3 regions of the Mesorhizobium sp. IMUNJ 23232 genome follow, and region 2 is predicted to be linked to each of the others. Evidence: predicted binding sites of a transcription regulator. Region 2 holds the regulator's gene; each other region holds the start of a gene.
The links. Region 2 encodes LexA, which represses DNA repair genes until DNA is damaged. Its sites were predicted from a motif close to TGTTCNNNNTGTGTTCNG; they were not measured.
Positions count from the first base shown of each region.

Region 1 (5,955 bases), on a different contig from region 2:
TTGATGCGTTGCGCCTCGCCGCCGGAGAGCGTGGTGGCCTGCTGGCCGATATGGATGTAGCCGAGGCCAACCTGTTTCAGCGTTTCCAGCTTGTCGCGCACGCCGGGGACGGCGGCGAAATAGTCGACGCCTTCCTCGACGGTCATGTCGAGCACGTCGGCGATCGACTTGCCCTTGAACAGCACGTCCAGCGTTTCGCGGTTGTAGCGTTTTCCGTGGCAGACGTCGCAGGTGACGTAGACGTCGGGCAAAAAATGCATCTCGATCTTGATGACGCCGTCGCCCTGGCAGGCCTCGCAGCGGCCGCCCTTGACGTTGAAGGAGAAGCGGCCGGGCTGGTAGCCGCGCGCCTTGGCTTCCGGCAGGCCGGCGAACCAGTCGCGGATCGGCGTGAAGGCGCCGGTGTAGGTGGCCGGGTTGGAGCGCGGCGTGCGGCCGATCGGGCTCTGGTCGATGTCGATGACCTTGTCCAGGAATTCGAGGCCCTCGATGCGGTCGTGGTCGGCCGGGTGTTCGCGCGAACCCATGATGCGGCGCGAGGCGGCCTTGAACAGGGTCTCGATCAAAAAAGTCGACTTGCCGCCGCCCGACACGCCGGTGACGGCGGTGAAGGTGCCGAGCGGGATTTCGGCGGTCACGTCCTTCAGATTGTTGCCGCGCGCGCCGACGACTTTTATGCGCCGGCCTTTCTTCATGCGGCGGCGCTCTTCCGGAATCGCGATTTCCAGCTCGCCGGTCAAATATTTGCCGGTGATCGAGGCGGGATTGGCCATGATCTCGGCCGGCGTGCCCTGGGCGATGATGCGGCCGCCATGGATGCCCGCCGCCGGGCCGATGTCGACGACATAGTCGGCATGCAGGATGGCGTCCTCGTCATGCTCGACGACGATGACCGTGTTGCCGAGATCGCGAAGATGCTTCAGCGTATCGAGCAGGCGGGCGTTGTCGCGCTGGTGCAGCCCGATGGAGGGCTCGTCCAGCACGTAGAGCACGCCGGTGAGGCCCGAGCCGATCTGGCTGGCGAGGCGGATGCGCTGGCTCTCGCCGCCCGACAGCGTGCCGGAATTGCGCGCCATGGTGAGGTAGTCCAGCCCGACATCGTTCAAGAAGCGCAGGCGCTCGCGGATCTCCTTGAGGACGCGCACCGCGATCTCGTTCTGCTTGGCGTTGAGTTTTGCTGGCAGCTCGGTGAACCATGCGTCCGCCTTGCGGATCGACATGTTGGAGACTTCGCCGATATGCAGGCCGGCGATTTTTACCGCCAGCGATTCCGGCTTGAGGCGAAAGCCGTTGCAGGCGGGGCAGGGCGTCGCCGACATGAAGCGCTCGATCTCCTCGCGCATCCAGGCCGATTCGGTCTCCTTCCAGCGGCGCTCGAGGTTGGGGATGACGCCCTCGAACGTCTTTGTCGTCTTGTAGGAGCGCAGCCCGTCGTCATAGTTGAAGGTGATCTCGCGCTCGCCGGTCCCGCGCAGCACGGCGTGTTTGGCCTCGTCGGACAGGCTGGAAAACTTGTCGCCGAGCTTAAAGCCGTAGGCTTTTCCCAGCGCCTCCAGCGTCTGCGCGTAATAGGGCGAGGTGGATTTCGCCCATGGGCTGACCGCGCCGTCGCGCAGCGTGACGTTATCGTCCGGCACGATCAAATTCTCGTCGATGGCGCGCTGGCTGCCCAGCCCGTCGCAGGTCGGGCAGGCGCCGAACGGGTTGTTGAAGGAGAACAGCCGCGGCTCGATCTCCGGGATGGTGAAGCCGGAGACCGGGCAGGCGAATTTTTCCGAGAAAAGAATGCGTTCGTGGGTTTCGTTGGCGGATTTGTTGACGGCGTCGTCGCCGGTCTGGCTGGCGTCGAGCGGCTTGTCGGCAAATTCGGCGACGCACAGCCCGTCCGCCAGCTTCAGCGCCGTCTCGATGGAGTCGGCCAGCCGGGCCGCAAGATCGCCGCGCACCACGATGCGGTCGACCACGACGTCGATGTCGTGTTTGTATTTCTTGTCCAGCGCCGGCGCCTCGGCGATCTCGTAGAACTGGCCGTCGACCTTGACGCGCTGGAACCCCTTCTTCTGGAGTTCCAAGAGTTCCTTCTTGTATTCGCCCTTACGGCCCCGGACGATCGGGGCAAGCAGGTAGAGGCGCGTGCCTTCGTCAAGCGCCAGCACGCGGTCGACCATCTGCGAAACCGTCTGGCTCTCGATCGGCAGGCCGGTGGCGGGCGAATAGGGGATGCCGACGCGTGCGTAGAGCAGGCGCATGTAGTCGTAGATCTCGGTGACGGTGCCGACCGTCGAGCGCGGGTTGCGCGAGGTGGTCTTCTGCTCGATCGAGATCGCCGGCGAGAGGCCGTCGATCTGGTCGACGTCCGGCTTCTGCATCATTTCGAGGAACTGGCGGGCATAAGCCGAGAGAGACTCGACGTAGCGCCGCTGGCCCTCGGCATAGATGGTGTCGAAGGCGAGCGAGGATTTGCCCGAGCCCGACAGGCCGGTCATCACGACGAGGCTGTCGCGCGGCAGGTCGAGATCGACGTTCTTCAGATTATGCTCGCGCGCGCCGCGCACCGAAATGTATTTGTGGTCGGCCATGCCGCTCCGCCGCCTGTCAATGATCGAGGGTCCTGGCCGGCCCGTCGCGAACCGCCTTCGCCTATGTAGGTATGCCGGCCGCCATGTCGAGGCTCCGCCAAAGGCGGATTTAGGCGTCTTTGGCCGTGTTGGGCAAGCAAAAAGAACAAAGGCCGAACAACCCTCCTGACAAAGCCGTTGGGCCAGACGGGGCGATGCCGGCGTCGATCACATTTTTCGTAGGCTAAGCATCTTGGGTTGACGCGGGCGGCGTGGCTTGGCAAACTCTCTTTGTCGCCTGGGAAAAGATCAGTACGGCTGGTCGAAATGGCGGAAAAGCCGGTCTGCGAGACGCCGCGGACCAAATTCCCGGCTGGCATTTGTTGAACGAACACGGGAGCGAGGCATGACTCCACCGGGCAGTTCCACAAGGCTCCGCGCCTGAGCAGGAGCCGGCGGCAAGCGAACGGCCGGGATGATATCCGGCAGGCAGAGTTGGCCGTTTCCCCCCCACAATCAGAGACTGCTAGTCGGGTCGTTGGCTGACGCCGCGAAGCACCCGAATTGAAAGCCGGTAAAACACTCCCGGCAGGGGTAAAATCCCGGAAACCCTGTCCGCTCTGATGAGCGGCAGGGTTTCGTCTTTGTGGATGGCCCAGACAAAATCCTCTCCTGTCATCGCGTCGGATCGGCCTTGCCGTTAAGATGCCCGCGACCGTCCCTTACGAAGCCGGCAGGAGCCCAATGTCGAAAAACCATGAACTCGCCGGCCTGATCAAATGGTCCAACCGGGACGAATGGCAGGATCTGTTCGACGACGTCTTCGACGAGCATTTCGGCCTGGCTTTCGAGGACTACGGCATCGATTTCGAGCAATTGGAGAAACTGATCGGCGAAACGGAGATGCGCAATCTCTGGGGTTGCGCCTTCGAGGATTTCCTTACCCGGCCGGGATCGGAGGATGACGAACGCACCATCGTCGACGACTATTTGAAACGGCGCGGCTGGAAGGAATCCCCGTCGGTTCGCCGCTACATGGAGGCGCTCCGCGACTCGCTGTTCAGTCTCTACGAGGTCAGCGAGATCGTCCCCGGACAGTCCATGCTGTTGCGCGATCTGATCCGCGGTGGCGAACCCGTGCGCGTGACCGAACATACGGCGACGCGTAGCTTGCAGAATCTCGACCGGCTCGGCTGCAGGGTCGTCGAGGTGTCCGGAAAACACCGCCTCGCCGGCGGAATGGCGACTTTCAGCGAAGCAGCCTTTGCCGAGTTGATAGTGGCGGTTTCCGAGCCGTTGAAGCGTATAGTCGAGGAAGCATCGAAGCAGGAAAGTCCACCCGATGCCGATACGATGGGGATCGATTTTACGGAACTTGCCGAAACGATGTTCCTGCACGGCTCGGCGCCGGAGTTCACCGCGATCTGGCTGGAGGACCGGCTGAACGGCAAGATCGACAAGGTGCCGCCACCGCGTTTCAACAGTGATGGCGAGGAGCTTTCGTTCCACACGATCACCTATCCGCTGACGCCCGGCGCCTCGGTCGACGCGATAGCCCGGCGCCTCGGCGAAATTCCCGAACTGCTGGTGGAGGAAGAACATTTGTGGAACTGGACGGAACCCGCGGATGCCGGTGCTCCCGCCACGCCGTCCGCCAAGGTCTCGCATGTCGAGGGCGAGCGGCTGCATATCGAGCTTGAGGATGGCACGCCGGTTTTCGCCACGATCGAGCTGACGGCGGACATGCTGGTGGTGTCGGCCAATTCGAAGCAAAGGGCCGACCGCGCCAAGCTCATGCTGAAGTCGGTCCTCAAGGGACAGATCGGACAGCCCGGCACGCAGATTCATAACCTGGAAGAACTGGCCGCGTTGGAAGACGGCGAATCTCCTGCCGCGGACGATGTCCTCGCGAAGCTCCTGGATCTGCCGCTTGACGTACTCGATGACGCGACGCCGCGCGAAGCCGTCAGGACCGAAAAAGGACGGAACCAGGTCGTGAAATGGCTTGAGGAAACGGAGGAATGGGCCAAGGAACGCCCTGAACTCGCCGGCTACGATTTCGGCTGGATGTGGGAGGAACTCGGGATCACCGACCGCAGGAGCAGGCCGAATTGAAACCAAGCTCGCCTTCCGCCTGACGGCCGGATCAGCGCGGCTGCGTCGGCAGCGTGCCAGCGCGTATGTCGACCCTGAGATAGCCTGAAATCTTGACGTCCCAGTCGCCCATGCGGATGAAGCCGTCGCCGTCCTTGGACGCCGGCTCCAGCGGTTCAGCGAGCGGCTTGACGATTGGTTCCGGCTGCTGGACGCCGGGGAGGGTGGTCTTGGGTATTTGGTCGGCGAACGCCGGCGCGGTGGCGGCGGATGCGGCCAGTACCAGGACGGCGACAGGAAGACGAGCAAGGATCATCTCGCAGATTATAGGTGCGATGCCGCCGAAAGCAAAACGCCACCGCCTGCGCTCCTGACATTTTTCGCTGGCGTTAAGTGAACAAAACAAGTACAAAACAAATTGTGGACAGGCCGCATGAATTTCCGTCGAGCGCCGCGCCGGGCGCGCCGATCGGATAGGATGCGGCCGAGCTTGCAGACAGCCAAACTTAGGACAAGCGCGGAGAAGTGTTATGGCGGGTAGCGTGAACAAGGTCATTCTGGTGGGCAATCTGGGCGCTGACCCGGAAATTCGTCGGCTGAATTCGGGCGATCCGGTCGTCAATTTCCGCATCGCCACCTCGGAGACCTGGCGCGACAAGAACTCCGGCGAGCGCAAGGAAAAGACGGAGTGGCACAACGTCGTGGTCTTCAACGACAACCTCGCCAAGGTGGCCGAGCAGTATCTGAAGAAGGGCATGAAGGTCTATGTTGAGGGTCAGTTGCAGACCCGCAAATGGCAGGACCAGAGCGGCCAGGACCGCTACACCACCGAGGTGGTGCTGCAGAAATTTCGGGGCGAGTTGCAGATGCTCGACGCGCGCGGTCAGGGCGGCGACGGCGGCCAGGTCGGTTATTCCGGCGGCGGGCGATCGGATTTCGGCCAGTCTTCGCCCGGCGATGATTACGGCGGCGGACGCGGCGGCGGAGGTGGTTCGCGTGGCGGCGGTGGCGGTTCGTCCCGTGACCTCGACGACGAGATTCCGTTCTGAGCTGATTGCCGCGCCGAAGCGGCGTTTCGCCGCTTCGGTCCATGCAATTCTTGATCGATTGCCGGTGCTTACGCCGCCATCAGCGCCTTGATGCCGTCGGCGACGAACTGCACCGCCAAGGCGGCGAGGATGACGCCGAGCAGGCGGGTGAGAATCGTGCGGCCGGTCTGGCCGAGAAAACGGTCGACGCGCTCGGCAAGCACGAAGACGAGATAGGTGAGCCCCAGGCAGACCAGGATGATGCCGACCAGCGC
Region 1 is NZ_JBIRCY010000022.1:78,442-84,396, reverse strand. Features, by position in the region: gene uvrA (excinuclease ABC subunit UvrA) at 1-2,579, opposite strand, end outside; gene ACH196_RS17395 (hypothetical protein) at 3,303-4,673, shown strand; gene ACH196_RS17390 (hypothetical protein) at 4,705-4,968, opposite strand; gene ACH196_RS17385 (single-stranded DNA-binding protein) at 5,183-5,701, shown strand; gene ACH196_RS17380 (MarC family protein) at 5,770-5,955, opposite strand, start outside.
Region 1: a site for LexA is predicted at 2,721-2,738, ahead of uvrA (excinuclease ABC subunit UvrA). Genes of this name have one in related genera too.

Region 2 (5,955 bases):
ACGTCGAGAATTTGCGAGTCACCTTCCCGACCTATCAGGGTTTTATGGACGTGGTTCGCGGCGTCAGCTTTTCGCTTGGCCGCGAAAGATTGGGCATTGTCGGCGAATCCGGCTCCGGCAAGTCGCTCACCGGCCGCTCGATCATGCGGCTCGTCCCGCCGCCCGGCCGCGTCAGCGCCGACCGGCTTTCCTTCATGGGCCTGGACCTGCTCCAGGTGCCTGCAAAGGAGATGCCGAAGATCCGTGGCAAGCGGATATCCATGGTGCTGCAGGATCCGAAATTCTCGCTCAACCCGGTGATGACGGTCGGCCAGCAGATCGAGGAGGCGTTCCGGCTGCATGTCGCCAGGGATCGCAAGCTTGCCCGTGCGAAAAGCATCGAGGCGCTGAAGGCGGTAAAGATCCGCGACCCGGAGGCGGTCTACCACCTCTATCCGCACCAGCTATCCGGCGGCATGGGCCAGCGCGTGATGATCGCCATGATGCTCATCCCTGAACCGCAATTGCTGATCGCCGACGAGCCGACCTCGGCGCTCGACGTAACCGTGCAGCTCCAGGTGTTGGCGATCCTCGACGACCTCGTACGCGAGCGCGGCATGAGCCTGATCCTCATCAGCCACGACCTCGGCATGGTCTCGGCCTTCTGCGACCGCGTGATGATCATGTATGCCGGCAAGGTGGTCGAAACCGTCAAGGCGAGCGACCTCCACCGGGTCCAGCATCCCTATGCAAAAGGCCTGCTCGCTTCCTCGCCGCGCCTTGGCGACGACCGGCCGGAACTGCCCGTCCTGCAACGCGACGCGAGCTGGGCAAGATGACCGCGCCGATGATCGCGATCGAAAATCTAGGCATCAGCTTCGGCAAAGGCGCGCGCCGGCTCGATGCCGTGCGCGACGTTTCGCTGGCCGTGGCCGAGGGCGAGGCGTTCGGGCTGGTGGGCGAATCCGGATCGGGCAAGTCGACGGTGCTGAACGCCGTAGCGGGCCTGATCGCCGACTATTCCGGAACGATCCGCATCGGCGGAAACGCGGTCGCGCCGGCGCGCAGCCATGCGCAGCGGCGGCTGATCCAGATGGTTTTTCAGGACCCCTACGGCTCGCTCCACCCGCGTCACACCGTCGACAAGGTGCTGTCGGAACCGGCGCGCATCCATGGGCTGTCCGACGTGGAAAAGCGCGTCGAACGCGCGCTTTCAGATGTCGGACTGAAACCCGAACACCGTTTTCGGTTTCCGCACCAGCTTTCCGGCGGCCAGCGCCAGCGCGTGGCGATTGCCCGCGCCATCATCCTGGAGCCACGCGGTCTTCTCCTCGACGAACCGACCTCGGCGCTCGACGTCTCCGTTCAGGCGGAAGTGCTCAACCTCTTGCGGCGCCTGCGACGCGAGCGTGGCTTCACCACCATCATGGTCAGCCACAATCTGGCTGTCGTTTCCTACATGTGCGACCGCGTCGCGGTGATGAACCGAGGCCGCATCCTCGAGACCCTGACCAGCGCCGACCTGGCCGCCGGACGGTTCGAGCATGCCTATACGCGGCAACTTTTCCGGGCGAGTTCTGGCTATGACCGTGAGTTGCTGGGCGATTTGTGGGAAGAGGCCTGATATCCACGATCTCCTCCGCGGCAACCGGGCCAAGTCTCGACCGGAGAGCACCGACGCATGATTTTGATTTCTTGGTTGCCCGGATCTTAACCCGATATTTAACGGTTGCGGAACACAACTGGAACAGATAGTGTTTGTTCTGGTTTTGTTTTTGGTGCGATTCTTGATGGGGCCGAGATGCTGACACGCAAGCAACACGAACTCCTGCTTTTCATCCACGAGAGATTGAAGGAGTCCGGTATTCCGCCCTCCTTCGACGAAATGAAGGAAGCCCTTGATCTGGCGTCGAAATCCGGCATTCACCGGCTGATCACGGCGCTGGAGGAACGCGGGTTCATTCGCCGGCTGCCGAACCGGGCGCGGGCCCTTGAAGTGCTCCGACTGCCCGATTCGATCGCCCCCGGCTTGAATGCAGCCCGGAAATTTTCACCAAGCGTGATCGAGGGTAGTCTTGGCAAGCGGTCGGCCGAACCGTCCCGCACTCCCTCCGCCGGCAATGACGATGTCGGTTCCGGGATCACGATCCCCGTCATGGGCCGCATCGCGGCCGGTGTGCCGATCGATGCGATCCAGCATCGGACGCATTCCATATCGGTGCCGCCCGAAATGCTGTCCGGCGGCGAACACTACGCGCTTGAGGTCAAGGGCGACTCGATGATCGAGGCGGGCATCCTCGATGGCGACACGGTGATCATCCGCAATGCCAATACAGCCACGCCCGGTGAGATCGTCGTGGCACTGGTCGACGACCAGGAAGCGACGCTGAAACGCTTCCGCAGGAAGGGCGCATCAATCGCACTGGAAGCGGCCAACCCGGCTTACGAGACGCGCATCTACGGCCCGGACCGGGTCCGGGTGCAAGGCAGGCTGGTTGGCCTGATCCGGCGCTACTGATTTTCCGTCGGCGCTTGGGCGGGCATCTTGCGCTGGTAGGGCGGAAGCCCGCGGGCCTCGCGGGAGAATATGCGGTTGCTGTGCCACGGGCGATCGGCGGAGCCGATGGCAAAGTGAACCTCGGCGGCATCGTCACTGCCCAGAGACAGGTAGACCGCTGCGCTTCCGTGGCGGGCGAGTTCTCGCTTTGTAACGACGGCGACGGCAGGATTTGCGCATTTCAACGGCACGGTCGCGTCGTCGAGGATTATGACGCCGGCAAAGGAACAGGCGATCCTGGCTTCCTCTGGGTCTGACGTATGAATGATCGCGGCTCCGGATGGATGCCAGCCGAGGCAGGTTATGTCGTCGCACAGGAAGGCACGGACTGAATCGTCCGCGGCGCTCTCTTCGAAGGAAGCAGCCGTGAAATTGTCGGCATTCGGGCCTTGAACTGAAGCTACCAGCCTTGTCGACAAGGACGCGTCGGACGAAGTGACGTTGCCGCTATTGCCATATCCGTTGCCTTTCTGACCTCCAGTCTCCACCGTTTCACTTGCGATCGAGGCTATCGGCGGATCCGGTCCAAAATCCTTCGTCGGCTTATGAAGACCGTCGGCCTGCAAGGTTCGTTTCCAGTTCTCCGCCGTGAAGACATTTGGCCGCGGCCTGTTGACCGCCATCAGCCTCTCGCCGGTGAGAAACCCCACCAGTCGGGCGTCCTCCGACACCAGCACGTCAGGCGTGCGCGTGGCGCCCAGCGTCAAAAGACCGGCGAGCGCAAACGGCAACGCGAGAAGCCGCAGCCAGGTTGTTGCGACGGTCGCGACGATCAGGGCAATAGTCAGGAGAACCACGGATTTTCCCGATATCAGCCCGACCGCATCGATCGGCGAGCGCGCGGAAAACCATTTCGCGACCTCGATCATCGCGGTGATCCCCTTGCCCATCACGTCGAGGAACGGCCCGTCGAAGCCGAACGGCATGGCGACAGACGCGAGCACCGCAAAGGGTACGACCAGCAGCGACACGATCGGCATCGCGGCCAGATTGGCGGCGAGGCTGAGCGGCGCGATCCGCTGAAAGTGATAGGCGCCGAAGGCCGCCGTTGCGAGACCGGCGACCAGGGAGGTGAGCAGCAACCCGACGACAAGCGCGCAGGCACGCCGCGCCGCAAGCGAAACCAGGCCTCTTCTGGGATGAAATGATCCGGTGCCGCTGCGTCGTTCTGTCCAGAAGGCGTACGCTCCGACAAGCGCCGCGGTCGCGGCAAAGGACATCTGGAAGCTTGGGCCAATGACCTCGTGCGGGGTGATCGCCAGCACGATGATCGCCGAGATCGCCAGATTGCGCATTGTCAGCGCCGCCCGATCGAAAATCAGCGCGATCAGCATGACGGCAAGCATCAGGAAACTGCGCTGCGCCGCGACCTCGCCGCCGGAAATGGCGAGATAAGCGGCGATGGCGGCGAGACCGGCCAGTGCAGCATATTTCCGGACCGGACGGCGCGACGAGATGCCGGGGAAAAGCGCGAATCCGGCCCTCAGCGCGCCGATGACCACGCCGGCGACAAGCGCCATATGCAGGCCGGAGATCGAGATGATATGGTAGAGGCCGGTACGGCGCAAAGCCTCGCTGACGTCGTTCGGGATTCCGGCGCGCACCCCGACGACCAGCGCGGCAGCGATTTCGCCCTCGGCGCCGCCGATGCGCTGCCGGATGCGTGCGGCGATGTCGTTTCGGGCATTCTCGATGAGCGTGCCGATCCGGTCGGCGAATCCCGGATCCGGCCGCGGGACCAGTTCCGGTCCCTTCATGAAATAGCCGCTCGCGCCGATGCCGTCGAAATAGCTCTCGAAGGAGAAATCGTAGCTGTCGGGGCGCACCGGCCCGGAGGGCGGCCGCAGCCGGACGAGGCCATTGACGATGGAACCCGCCTCGATGCCCGCCGGCGCCTTGCGAGCGGTCGCGCGGATACGGTCGGGTGCATAGCGAAGTTTCGGCCGCTCGGTCGCCATCAGATCAATGGTCAGCCGGGCGCGGCCGTTGGACAGCGGTTCGATGCTGACGACGCGCCCGGTGATGCGGGTCGACACATCGCCGCCGAGCATTTTGGTGCCCATGCGCCAGGTTTCGCCCTTGGCCAGCAGGATGCCGCAGAAGGTCAGCATAACCGCCAGTGCCGTCAGTTGCGGAATGCGTCCGCGCGGCAAAAAGGCCGCCGAAGCAACGGAGGCTAACAGACCGGCCGAAATCGATAGGAAACCCGGTTCGAAGGGCAGACCGAAATATACGAAGGCGCCGGCAGCGAGAAATACCGGGACGAGCAGAAACAGCGTCCCGCGCTCCCCTTCAAGCGTAGCCGCGTATTGCAGGACGACGGCCGCCCGGGCCGCCATGACGGGTACGGGCGGCAAGGTTTTTCCCGCGCGCGACCACTGCTCGATCCAGGTCCGGCGCGCAGGCACGACGACAAGCTCGCGGGATGTCGCGGGGACAGAGCGGGCCGCGGCCTCCATGTCCATCTTGCGGAACAGGAACCGTTCGTTCAGATCGCCTGCCGACACCTCCGACATGGCTTTCACTCAACCGGCGCCAAGGTTTTGCGGCGCATCGTGCAAGGCTGCGACTGCGCCCTTGCACCCCCGACCTTCTATGCTACATGAACGCCAATCTTTTTCCATGCACCGTCGGCGCGGACGCGCGGGGCGGTCTTCTTCCTTCGGAAATCTTTATGTCCCGCCCCGTCGTCACACGTTTTGCCCCCTCGCCCACCGGCTACCTCCATATCGGCGGCGCCCGCACCGCGCTGTTCAACTGGCTCTACGCCAAGCATACCGGCGGCCAGATGCTTCTCCGCATCGAGGATACGGATCGCGAGCGTTCCACCGACGCGGCGACGGCGGCGATCCTCGACGGGCTGACCTGGCTGGGCCTGAAATGGGACGGCGAGCCGATTTCGCAGTTCGAGCGCGCGCCGCGCCACCGCGAGGTGGCGGAGCAACTCGTCCGCATGGGCAAGGCTTACTATGCCTACGAGACCCCCGCGGAACTCGATGCCATGCGCGAGAAGGCGCGCGCCGAGGGCCGTCCGCCCCGCTATGACGGCAGTTGGCGCGACCGCGATCCGGCGCAAGCGCCGGCAGGCGTCAAGGGCGCCATCCGCATCAAGGCGCCGCATGAAGGCGAAACGATCGTCCGCGACCGCGTTCAGGGCGACGTGCGCTTCCCCAACAAGGATCTCGACGATTTCATCATCCTTCGTTCGGACGGCAATCCGACCTACATGCACGCGGTCGTCGTCGACGATCACGACATGGGCGTCACCCATATCATCCGCGGCGACGACCATCTGACCAATGCCGCGCGCCAGCAGGTCATCTACGACGCGATGGGATGGGAAGTGCCGGTCATGGCGCATATCCCGCTGATCCATGGCGCCGACGGAGCAAAGCTGTCGAAACGGCACGGCGCGCTCG
Region 2 is NZ_JBIRCY010000060.1:1,999-7,953, forward strand. Features, by position in the region: gene ACH196_RS30325 (ABC transporter ATP-binding protein) at 1-818, shown strand, start outside; gene ACH196_RS30330 (ABC transporter ATP-binding protein) at 815-1,603, shown strand; gene lexA (transcriptional repressor LexA) at 1,781-2,497, shown strand; gene ACH196_RS30340 (ComEC/Rec2 family competence protein) at 2,491-5,052, opposite strand; gene gltX (glutamate--tRNA ligase) at 5,211-5,955, shown strand, end outside.

Region 3 (5,955 bases), on a different contig from region 2:
GAAAACGGTCGTTGGCGATCTGCATCAGAATGATCAGCGCCAAGAGCACGCCCAGCGCCTGGATCAGGCTGTAGGATCGTTTCAGCCGGCTCATCAGCCGGCTGGGTTCGAGCGCCGGCGGAGGGGAGGTGACGCTCGTCATGCCGGGACCGCCAGTTCTTCGCCGCAGGCCGCGGCATGCAGGATGGATTCGCGCCGGATCGCCGCGCCGGTCAATTCCGTGACCAGTTGGCCGCGGAACATCACCAGCACGCGGTCGCACAGCGTCACCAGTTCTTCCAGTTCCGTGGTGATCAGCACGATGCCGACGCCGGCGGCCGCAATCTCGTCGATGATTGCCCGGATCTCCGCCTTGGCGCCGACATCGATGCCGATGGTCGGGTCTTCCATGACGAACACTTTTGGCCTCGTCTCCAGCCATTTGGCGAACAGCACTTTCTGCTGGTTGCCGCCGGAAAGCTGCGACGCCAGCGCCTCCGGTCCGGGCGCGCGGATGTGCAGCCGCGTGATGTTGCGCGTCGTCGCCTCGGTCATCGCCGCGCCGTCGAGGCGTCCGGCCGCCCCGGTGAAGCGCGACAGGATCGGCAGGCAGATATTCTCCTTCAGGGTGAAATCGAGAAGCAGGCCCTCGCGCCGGCGGTCGCCGGTTATCAGGGCAAGTCCCGCCTTCAGCGATGCTGCCGGATCGCGCGGCGGGACCGGCGCTCCGTCGAGGACGACGCGTCCTCCGAGCCGCCCGCTTGCCTCCGCGCCAAAAATCGCCTTGGCAAGTTCGCCCAGCCCCGAACCGGCAAGGCCGGTAATGCCCAGCACTTCGCCGTGCCCAAGCTCGAAGCTGATCGCGTCCAATCGAGCGGGGATGCTCAACGCCTCAACGCGCATCAGCGGAGCGGATGCTTCCTTGTGTCGAGGCGCCACCGCCCGCCGCTGCGTCTCGACATGGCGTCCGACCATGGCGGTCACAACCTGCGCCAGGCTTGTCTCCGACACCGGCCCGTCCGCCACCACTTCGCCGTCGCGCATCACTGTCAGGTCGTCGCAGACTGCGAAGATCTCGTTCAGATAATGCGAGATCAGCACGACCCCGACGCCGCTGTCGGCCAGACGGCGGATCAGGCGAAGCGCGACCTGCACCTCGGATTCGGTCAGCGAGGATGTCGGCTCGTCGAGGATCAGGATTTTGGGATCGAGCGACACGCCCTTAACGATCTGCACCATTTTCTTGAGGTCGTTGGGCAGTTCCGAGACGACCGCGTCGGGGTCGACGTCGATTTCGTAGAGGCGCAGCAGTTGCGAGACCTTGTCCGCCATCGCGCGTCGCCTGATGACGCCGAAACCATAGGTCGGCTCGTTGTTCAGCAGCAGGTTTTCCCCCACCGTCATGGTCTGGATGAGATTGATGTCCTGGTGAACCGTCACGATGCGCCGGGCAAGCGCGTCGTCGGCGCCCGAGAAGCGCATCGGCGCGCCTTCGAGTTCGAACGTCCCGGCATCCGGCGGATAGACGCCGGCGATGATCTTTACCAGCGTCGACTTGCCGGCGCCGTTCTCGCCGACCAGGCCGCGGACACGGCCCGCGTCGATTCCAAAATCCACCCCGCGCAAGGCCCAGACCGCGGCAAAACTCTTCACCAGTCCGCGGCAACGCAGGAGTTCGGCCGCCGGCGCGTGCGCTCCCTCGGCTCGAATTCCAGCTTGGTCGTTCGATGCTTGCACGGCTTGGTCCGGAGCTTGAATCGCGAGCGGCCGGAACCCGCACAGGATTCCGGCCGGTAAGGCGTGGCGTTACTTTCCGGTGACCTGCGGGTCTTCGGCGAACTCGGCCGCATTGGCCTTCGTCAGCAGTTTGGTGCCGAGGCCGATATCGTGCGGCACCTCGCCGCCGCCCAGCTTCGTAAGCACGATGTTCATGCCCTCGTAGCCCATTTTGTAGGGGTCCTGCACGACCAGCGCGTCAATCTTGCCGTCCTGCACCATCTTGTAGGACACCGGATCGAGGTCGAAGCCGATCAGCTTGACTTCGCCGGCCTTCTTGGCCTGCTCCAGTGCCTGGTAGGCGCCCTGGATCACCAACTGGTTGAAGGCGAACGCGCCCTTCACGTCGGGTTCGGAGACCAGCAGGTCTTCCATCGACTGCCGTCCGGCGTCGAGCGTCAGGAACGCCACCGGCTGCTCGGGAAGAACCTCAAGACCCAGTTCCTTGGCGCGGTCCTCAAAGCCCTTCTGCCGGGTCTGGCCATTGTCGTTGGTCGGCGCATGGTCGAGCGTCACCACCTTGGAACCCTTGGGCAGCAGCGTTGCCATATAGTCCGCCGCTTGCTGGCCGCCCTTGTAGTTGTCGGTGATGATCAGGCTTTCATATTTGCCCGAGCGGATGCCGATGTCGGTGATGACCACCGGGATGTCCTGGGCATTGAACGTGTTCTTGATCGGCTCTGCCACCATGACGCTGTCGCCGGGGAAAATCAGCACGCCGTCGACGCCCTGCGCGTTCAGATCCTCAAGATCGGACACCTGCTTGGCCTTGTCGGTATCGCCGCCATTGGTGACGATCAGGTCGACATTGACGCCCTTTGCCTTCCATTCCTCCGCCGACTTCTTGGCGCCGTTCACCATGGTGACGAGGAACGGGTTGGTTCCCCAGAATACGGAATAGCCGATCTTATAATCCTCGGCCGATGCGACCGACGTGGCGAACGCCGTCGCCAAGGCGACAGACGCGGCCCATTTGAGCATGCGCATGAAAAATCCTCCCTGTTTGCCTGTACGATCCCACCGAAATCGATCGGGCCAGGATTATTCGAGCTCGGAGCCAAGTCCTCCCGACTTTGATGGCTCGCTCACACCTCCCAGGATGCACGGCTAGTGAAATGATATCGTTTCAATAGTTCCTGTCAACCAGACAACGAAGGTTCAAAGAGAAGTGCCTTGGTCTTTAAGGTAAGAATTTGAATATTAAAGAATATTCACGATCTGTGTGATCATCGGTGCAGCTTGGATCGTTTCCAGCCTTTCTGCCTTCGCCGGATAACGAATGCGCTCACAAAAGGTCGAGTTTAACCTTCGTTTGACTCCAGCCCGCCGTTCCGGGACGCCTGGCGCCAGTCACCCGGCCCATCCGTTCGGTCCTTCTCGAACAGGTCGGTCCAAGGCATTTCAGGCAGCCACTCCTCGCGCCGGGGAACCCACAGTTCATAGGTCGGGATGAGATCGGAGGGCGCGTCCTCCAGGCTGCCGATCATGATCTCGGCTTCGTCCGGGCTGAGCGAGAACAGGCGCGATCCGCAGTTCACGCAAAAACTTCTGCCCTGATAGGTGCCGATGTGCCCGGTCATCTCGAAAGCCGAACGTGGCCAGATGGCGAAGGCGGTGAATGCCGATCCGCTATAGGTCCGGCAGTCCTTGCAATGACAGAGACCGACCCGGATCGGCTGCCCGCTGACGCTGAAGCGGACCTCGCCGCACATGCAGCCGCCAATCCGGCGAACGGTTTCGCGGCCTTCCGTTCCATCCATGGGGCTCTCCATCTTCGGGGTGGTCGGGAATGCCCTGCGGCCTCCTCGTCCATACAGCGCCGGAAATTCAGGCGGACTTGGTCTGGGCCTGCCGCTTGCGCCGGAGCACCTCCTCGACGCCGACGATCGGCTTCGACCGTCCCGATATGGCCGTGGAGACGACGGCCGGCGGATCGCTTGCGGGGAAAGAATCCTCCAGCCCGTGCTGAAGCTGTTCCTCCAGCGTTTGCGGATTCTCGGACCGCCCCGGCGTGCGCCGTGATTGGATGTCCTCGTTGGGCTTCCTGGACTCGGGGTGGTTCCGCACTTCGGCAACGGCGTTATAGAGACGCTGGATGGCGTATTCCTTCATCGCCGAAAAATCCGGATCGTCGCCGTCCATCGCGTCGATCCGATCGACCATCTGTCTTTCAAACTTGTCGAGACAACTGGTCGTGTGGGTCTCGCATAGCTTCCGGAGCGCCTCCTGGAGCAACAACGGTCCGAAATGAGACGCCGATTTCAGCTCGACAGCCTGAATCTGGTCGCTGTTTACGCTGGAACTCGTCATGACGCTCTCCATCGCCAGGAAGGTGTTTCAAACTAACTGCGGCGAAGGAACGGAGTTCCGCAGGTATGATAATTTCGCGAGGGGGATGGTAGAACGGAAAGGAGCGTGGCCAGACACTTCCGTGAAACTATTCCGGATAACCACGCTTCTTAACCGCGTTGGAGAATTTCACGGCCGCGATGATTTCGCCAGCTGCGATTCCATGGATGTGAGCGGCCCGGTCCCGGAGCGAACCCCTCCAGGATGTCTGGGAGCGGCGGCATATCCGCATTGGCGCGCCGTGCCATGGCTCCTACATTGGAACGCAATGCCAACGCCGGAATGATCGGATGACACAGAGAACGGGCAGTGCCGATCTGCCGCTGCATGGCGGCCGCGTCCCGAAATGGCTCGGCGACCGCATGACCCGGCTCGGCGCGGTTATGTGCGAGGCGATCATCCACCATTACGGCCGCGACGAGTTGCTGCGCCGGCTGGCACAGCCTTTCTGGTTCCAGTCCTTCGGAGCCGTCATGGGAATGGATTGGCATTCCTCCGGTATCACCACCAGCGTCGTCGGCGCCTTGAAACGCGGATTGACGCCGCTGTCGAGGGAACTTGGCGTCCATGTCTGCGGCGGGCGCGGCGCCCACTCGCGCAAGACGCCGCATGAGCTTGCTGCGATCGGCGAGCGCGTCGGCTTCGACGGAGACGCACTGGCCACTGCCAGCCGCCTGGTCGCCAAGGTCGACAGCGCAGCCGTGCAGGACGGTTTCGATCTCTACCTGCACGGTTTCATCGTCACCGATGACGGCCGCTGGGTCGTCGTTCAGCAAGGAATGAACGGCGACAGCAGGGTCGCGCGCCGCTATCACTGGCTGTCCGAAGGGCTGAAGAGCTTTGTCGACCAGCCTCACGCCGCCATCGAAGGTCAGAACCAGGGCGAGATCATCAATCTGACGGACCGCCGCGCCGAGGCGTCGCGCAGCGGACAGTTGGATCTTCTGCGGACGCTCGGGCCGGACGGCATCGTGCGCGAATTCGCCGGCCTGGAAGCGGCGCCCGTGCCGACGCCGGATCAGCCGCTGCTTCCGCATCTGGTGATGCCCGCCCACCACGATGTGCGGGAAAGCGACGTGATAATGCGCCGCCTGCATGGCAACATGGTGGCGGCGGCGGAACGCGGCCCATCGGACTTTTCCGACCTGCTTCTCGTGCCGGGCGTCGGCGCCCGCACGGTGCGGGCGCTCGCCCTCGTCGCCGAGGTCGTGCATGGCGCGCCGTGCCGCTTCTCCGATCCCGGCCGCTTCTCGCTGGCGCATGGCGGCAAGGACCGGCATCCGTTTCCGGTCCCGCTGAAGGTCTATGACGAGACGATCGGCGTCCTGAAGTCGGCGGTGGCGAAGGCAAAGCTCGGCCGCGACGAGGAACTCGGCGCCCTGAAGCGATTGGACGACCAGTCGCGACTGGTCGAGCGTTACGTGACCGGCCCGAGCCTCAAGGAAATCGTCGCCTGGGAATTCGAGCAGTCCCACCTGCTTGGCGGCCGCAGCGTTTACGGCTGGGAGCCTGCGCACGACCCGGTGCGAACGGAATCGTTGAAGGGATAGAGGGCGGCACAGACGCGCGGCGAGATTTGTCGCGCATGGACGTCAACGCAGGACGGCGACCGTCGTAGACTTGATCAGGTCGAAGTCCATCTGCACGCCCAGCCCTGGCCGGTCCGGAACCTGCACCATGCCCTGCGCGTCCACGACCAGATCGTCGACCAGCCCGTATTTTTGCACGTCGTCCGGCAGGATGACCTCAAAGAATTCCGAATTCGCGATGCCGCACATGACGTGCAGGTTGGCGACGTTGTTCAGCGAGTTGCCGCCATGATGGATCTCGAAGGTCATGCGGAAGGCCTCG
Region 3 is NZ_JBIRCY010000051.1:13,388-19,342, reverse strand. Features, by position in the region: gene ACH196_RS28665 (ABC transporter permease) at 1-142, opposite strand, end outside; gene ACH196_RS28660 (sugar ABC transporter ATP-binding protein) at 139-1,716, opposite strand; gene ACH196_RS28655 (substrate-binding domain-containing protein) at 1,786-2,742, opposite strand; gene ACH196_RS28650 (GFA family protein) at 3,057-3,515, opposite strand; gene ACH196_RS28645 (hypothetical protein) at 3,583-4,065, opposite strand; gene ACH196_RS28640 (DUF763 domain-containing protein) at 4,395-5,654, shown strand; gene ACH196_RS28635 (enolase C-terminal domain-like protein) at 5,697-5,955, opposite strand, start outside.
Region 3: a site for LexA is predicted at 4,364-4,381, ahead of ACH196_RS28640 (DUF763 domain-containing protein). Genes of this name have one in related genera too.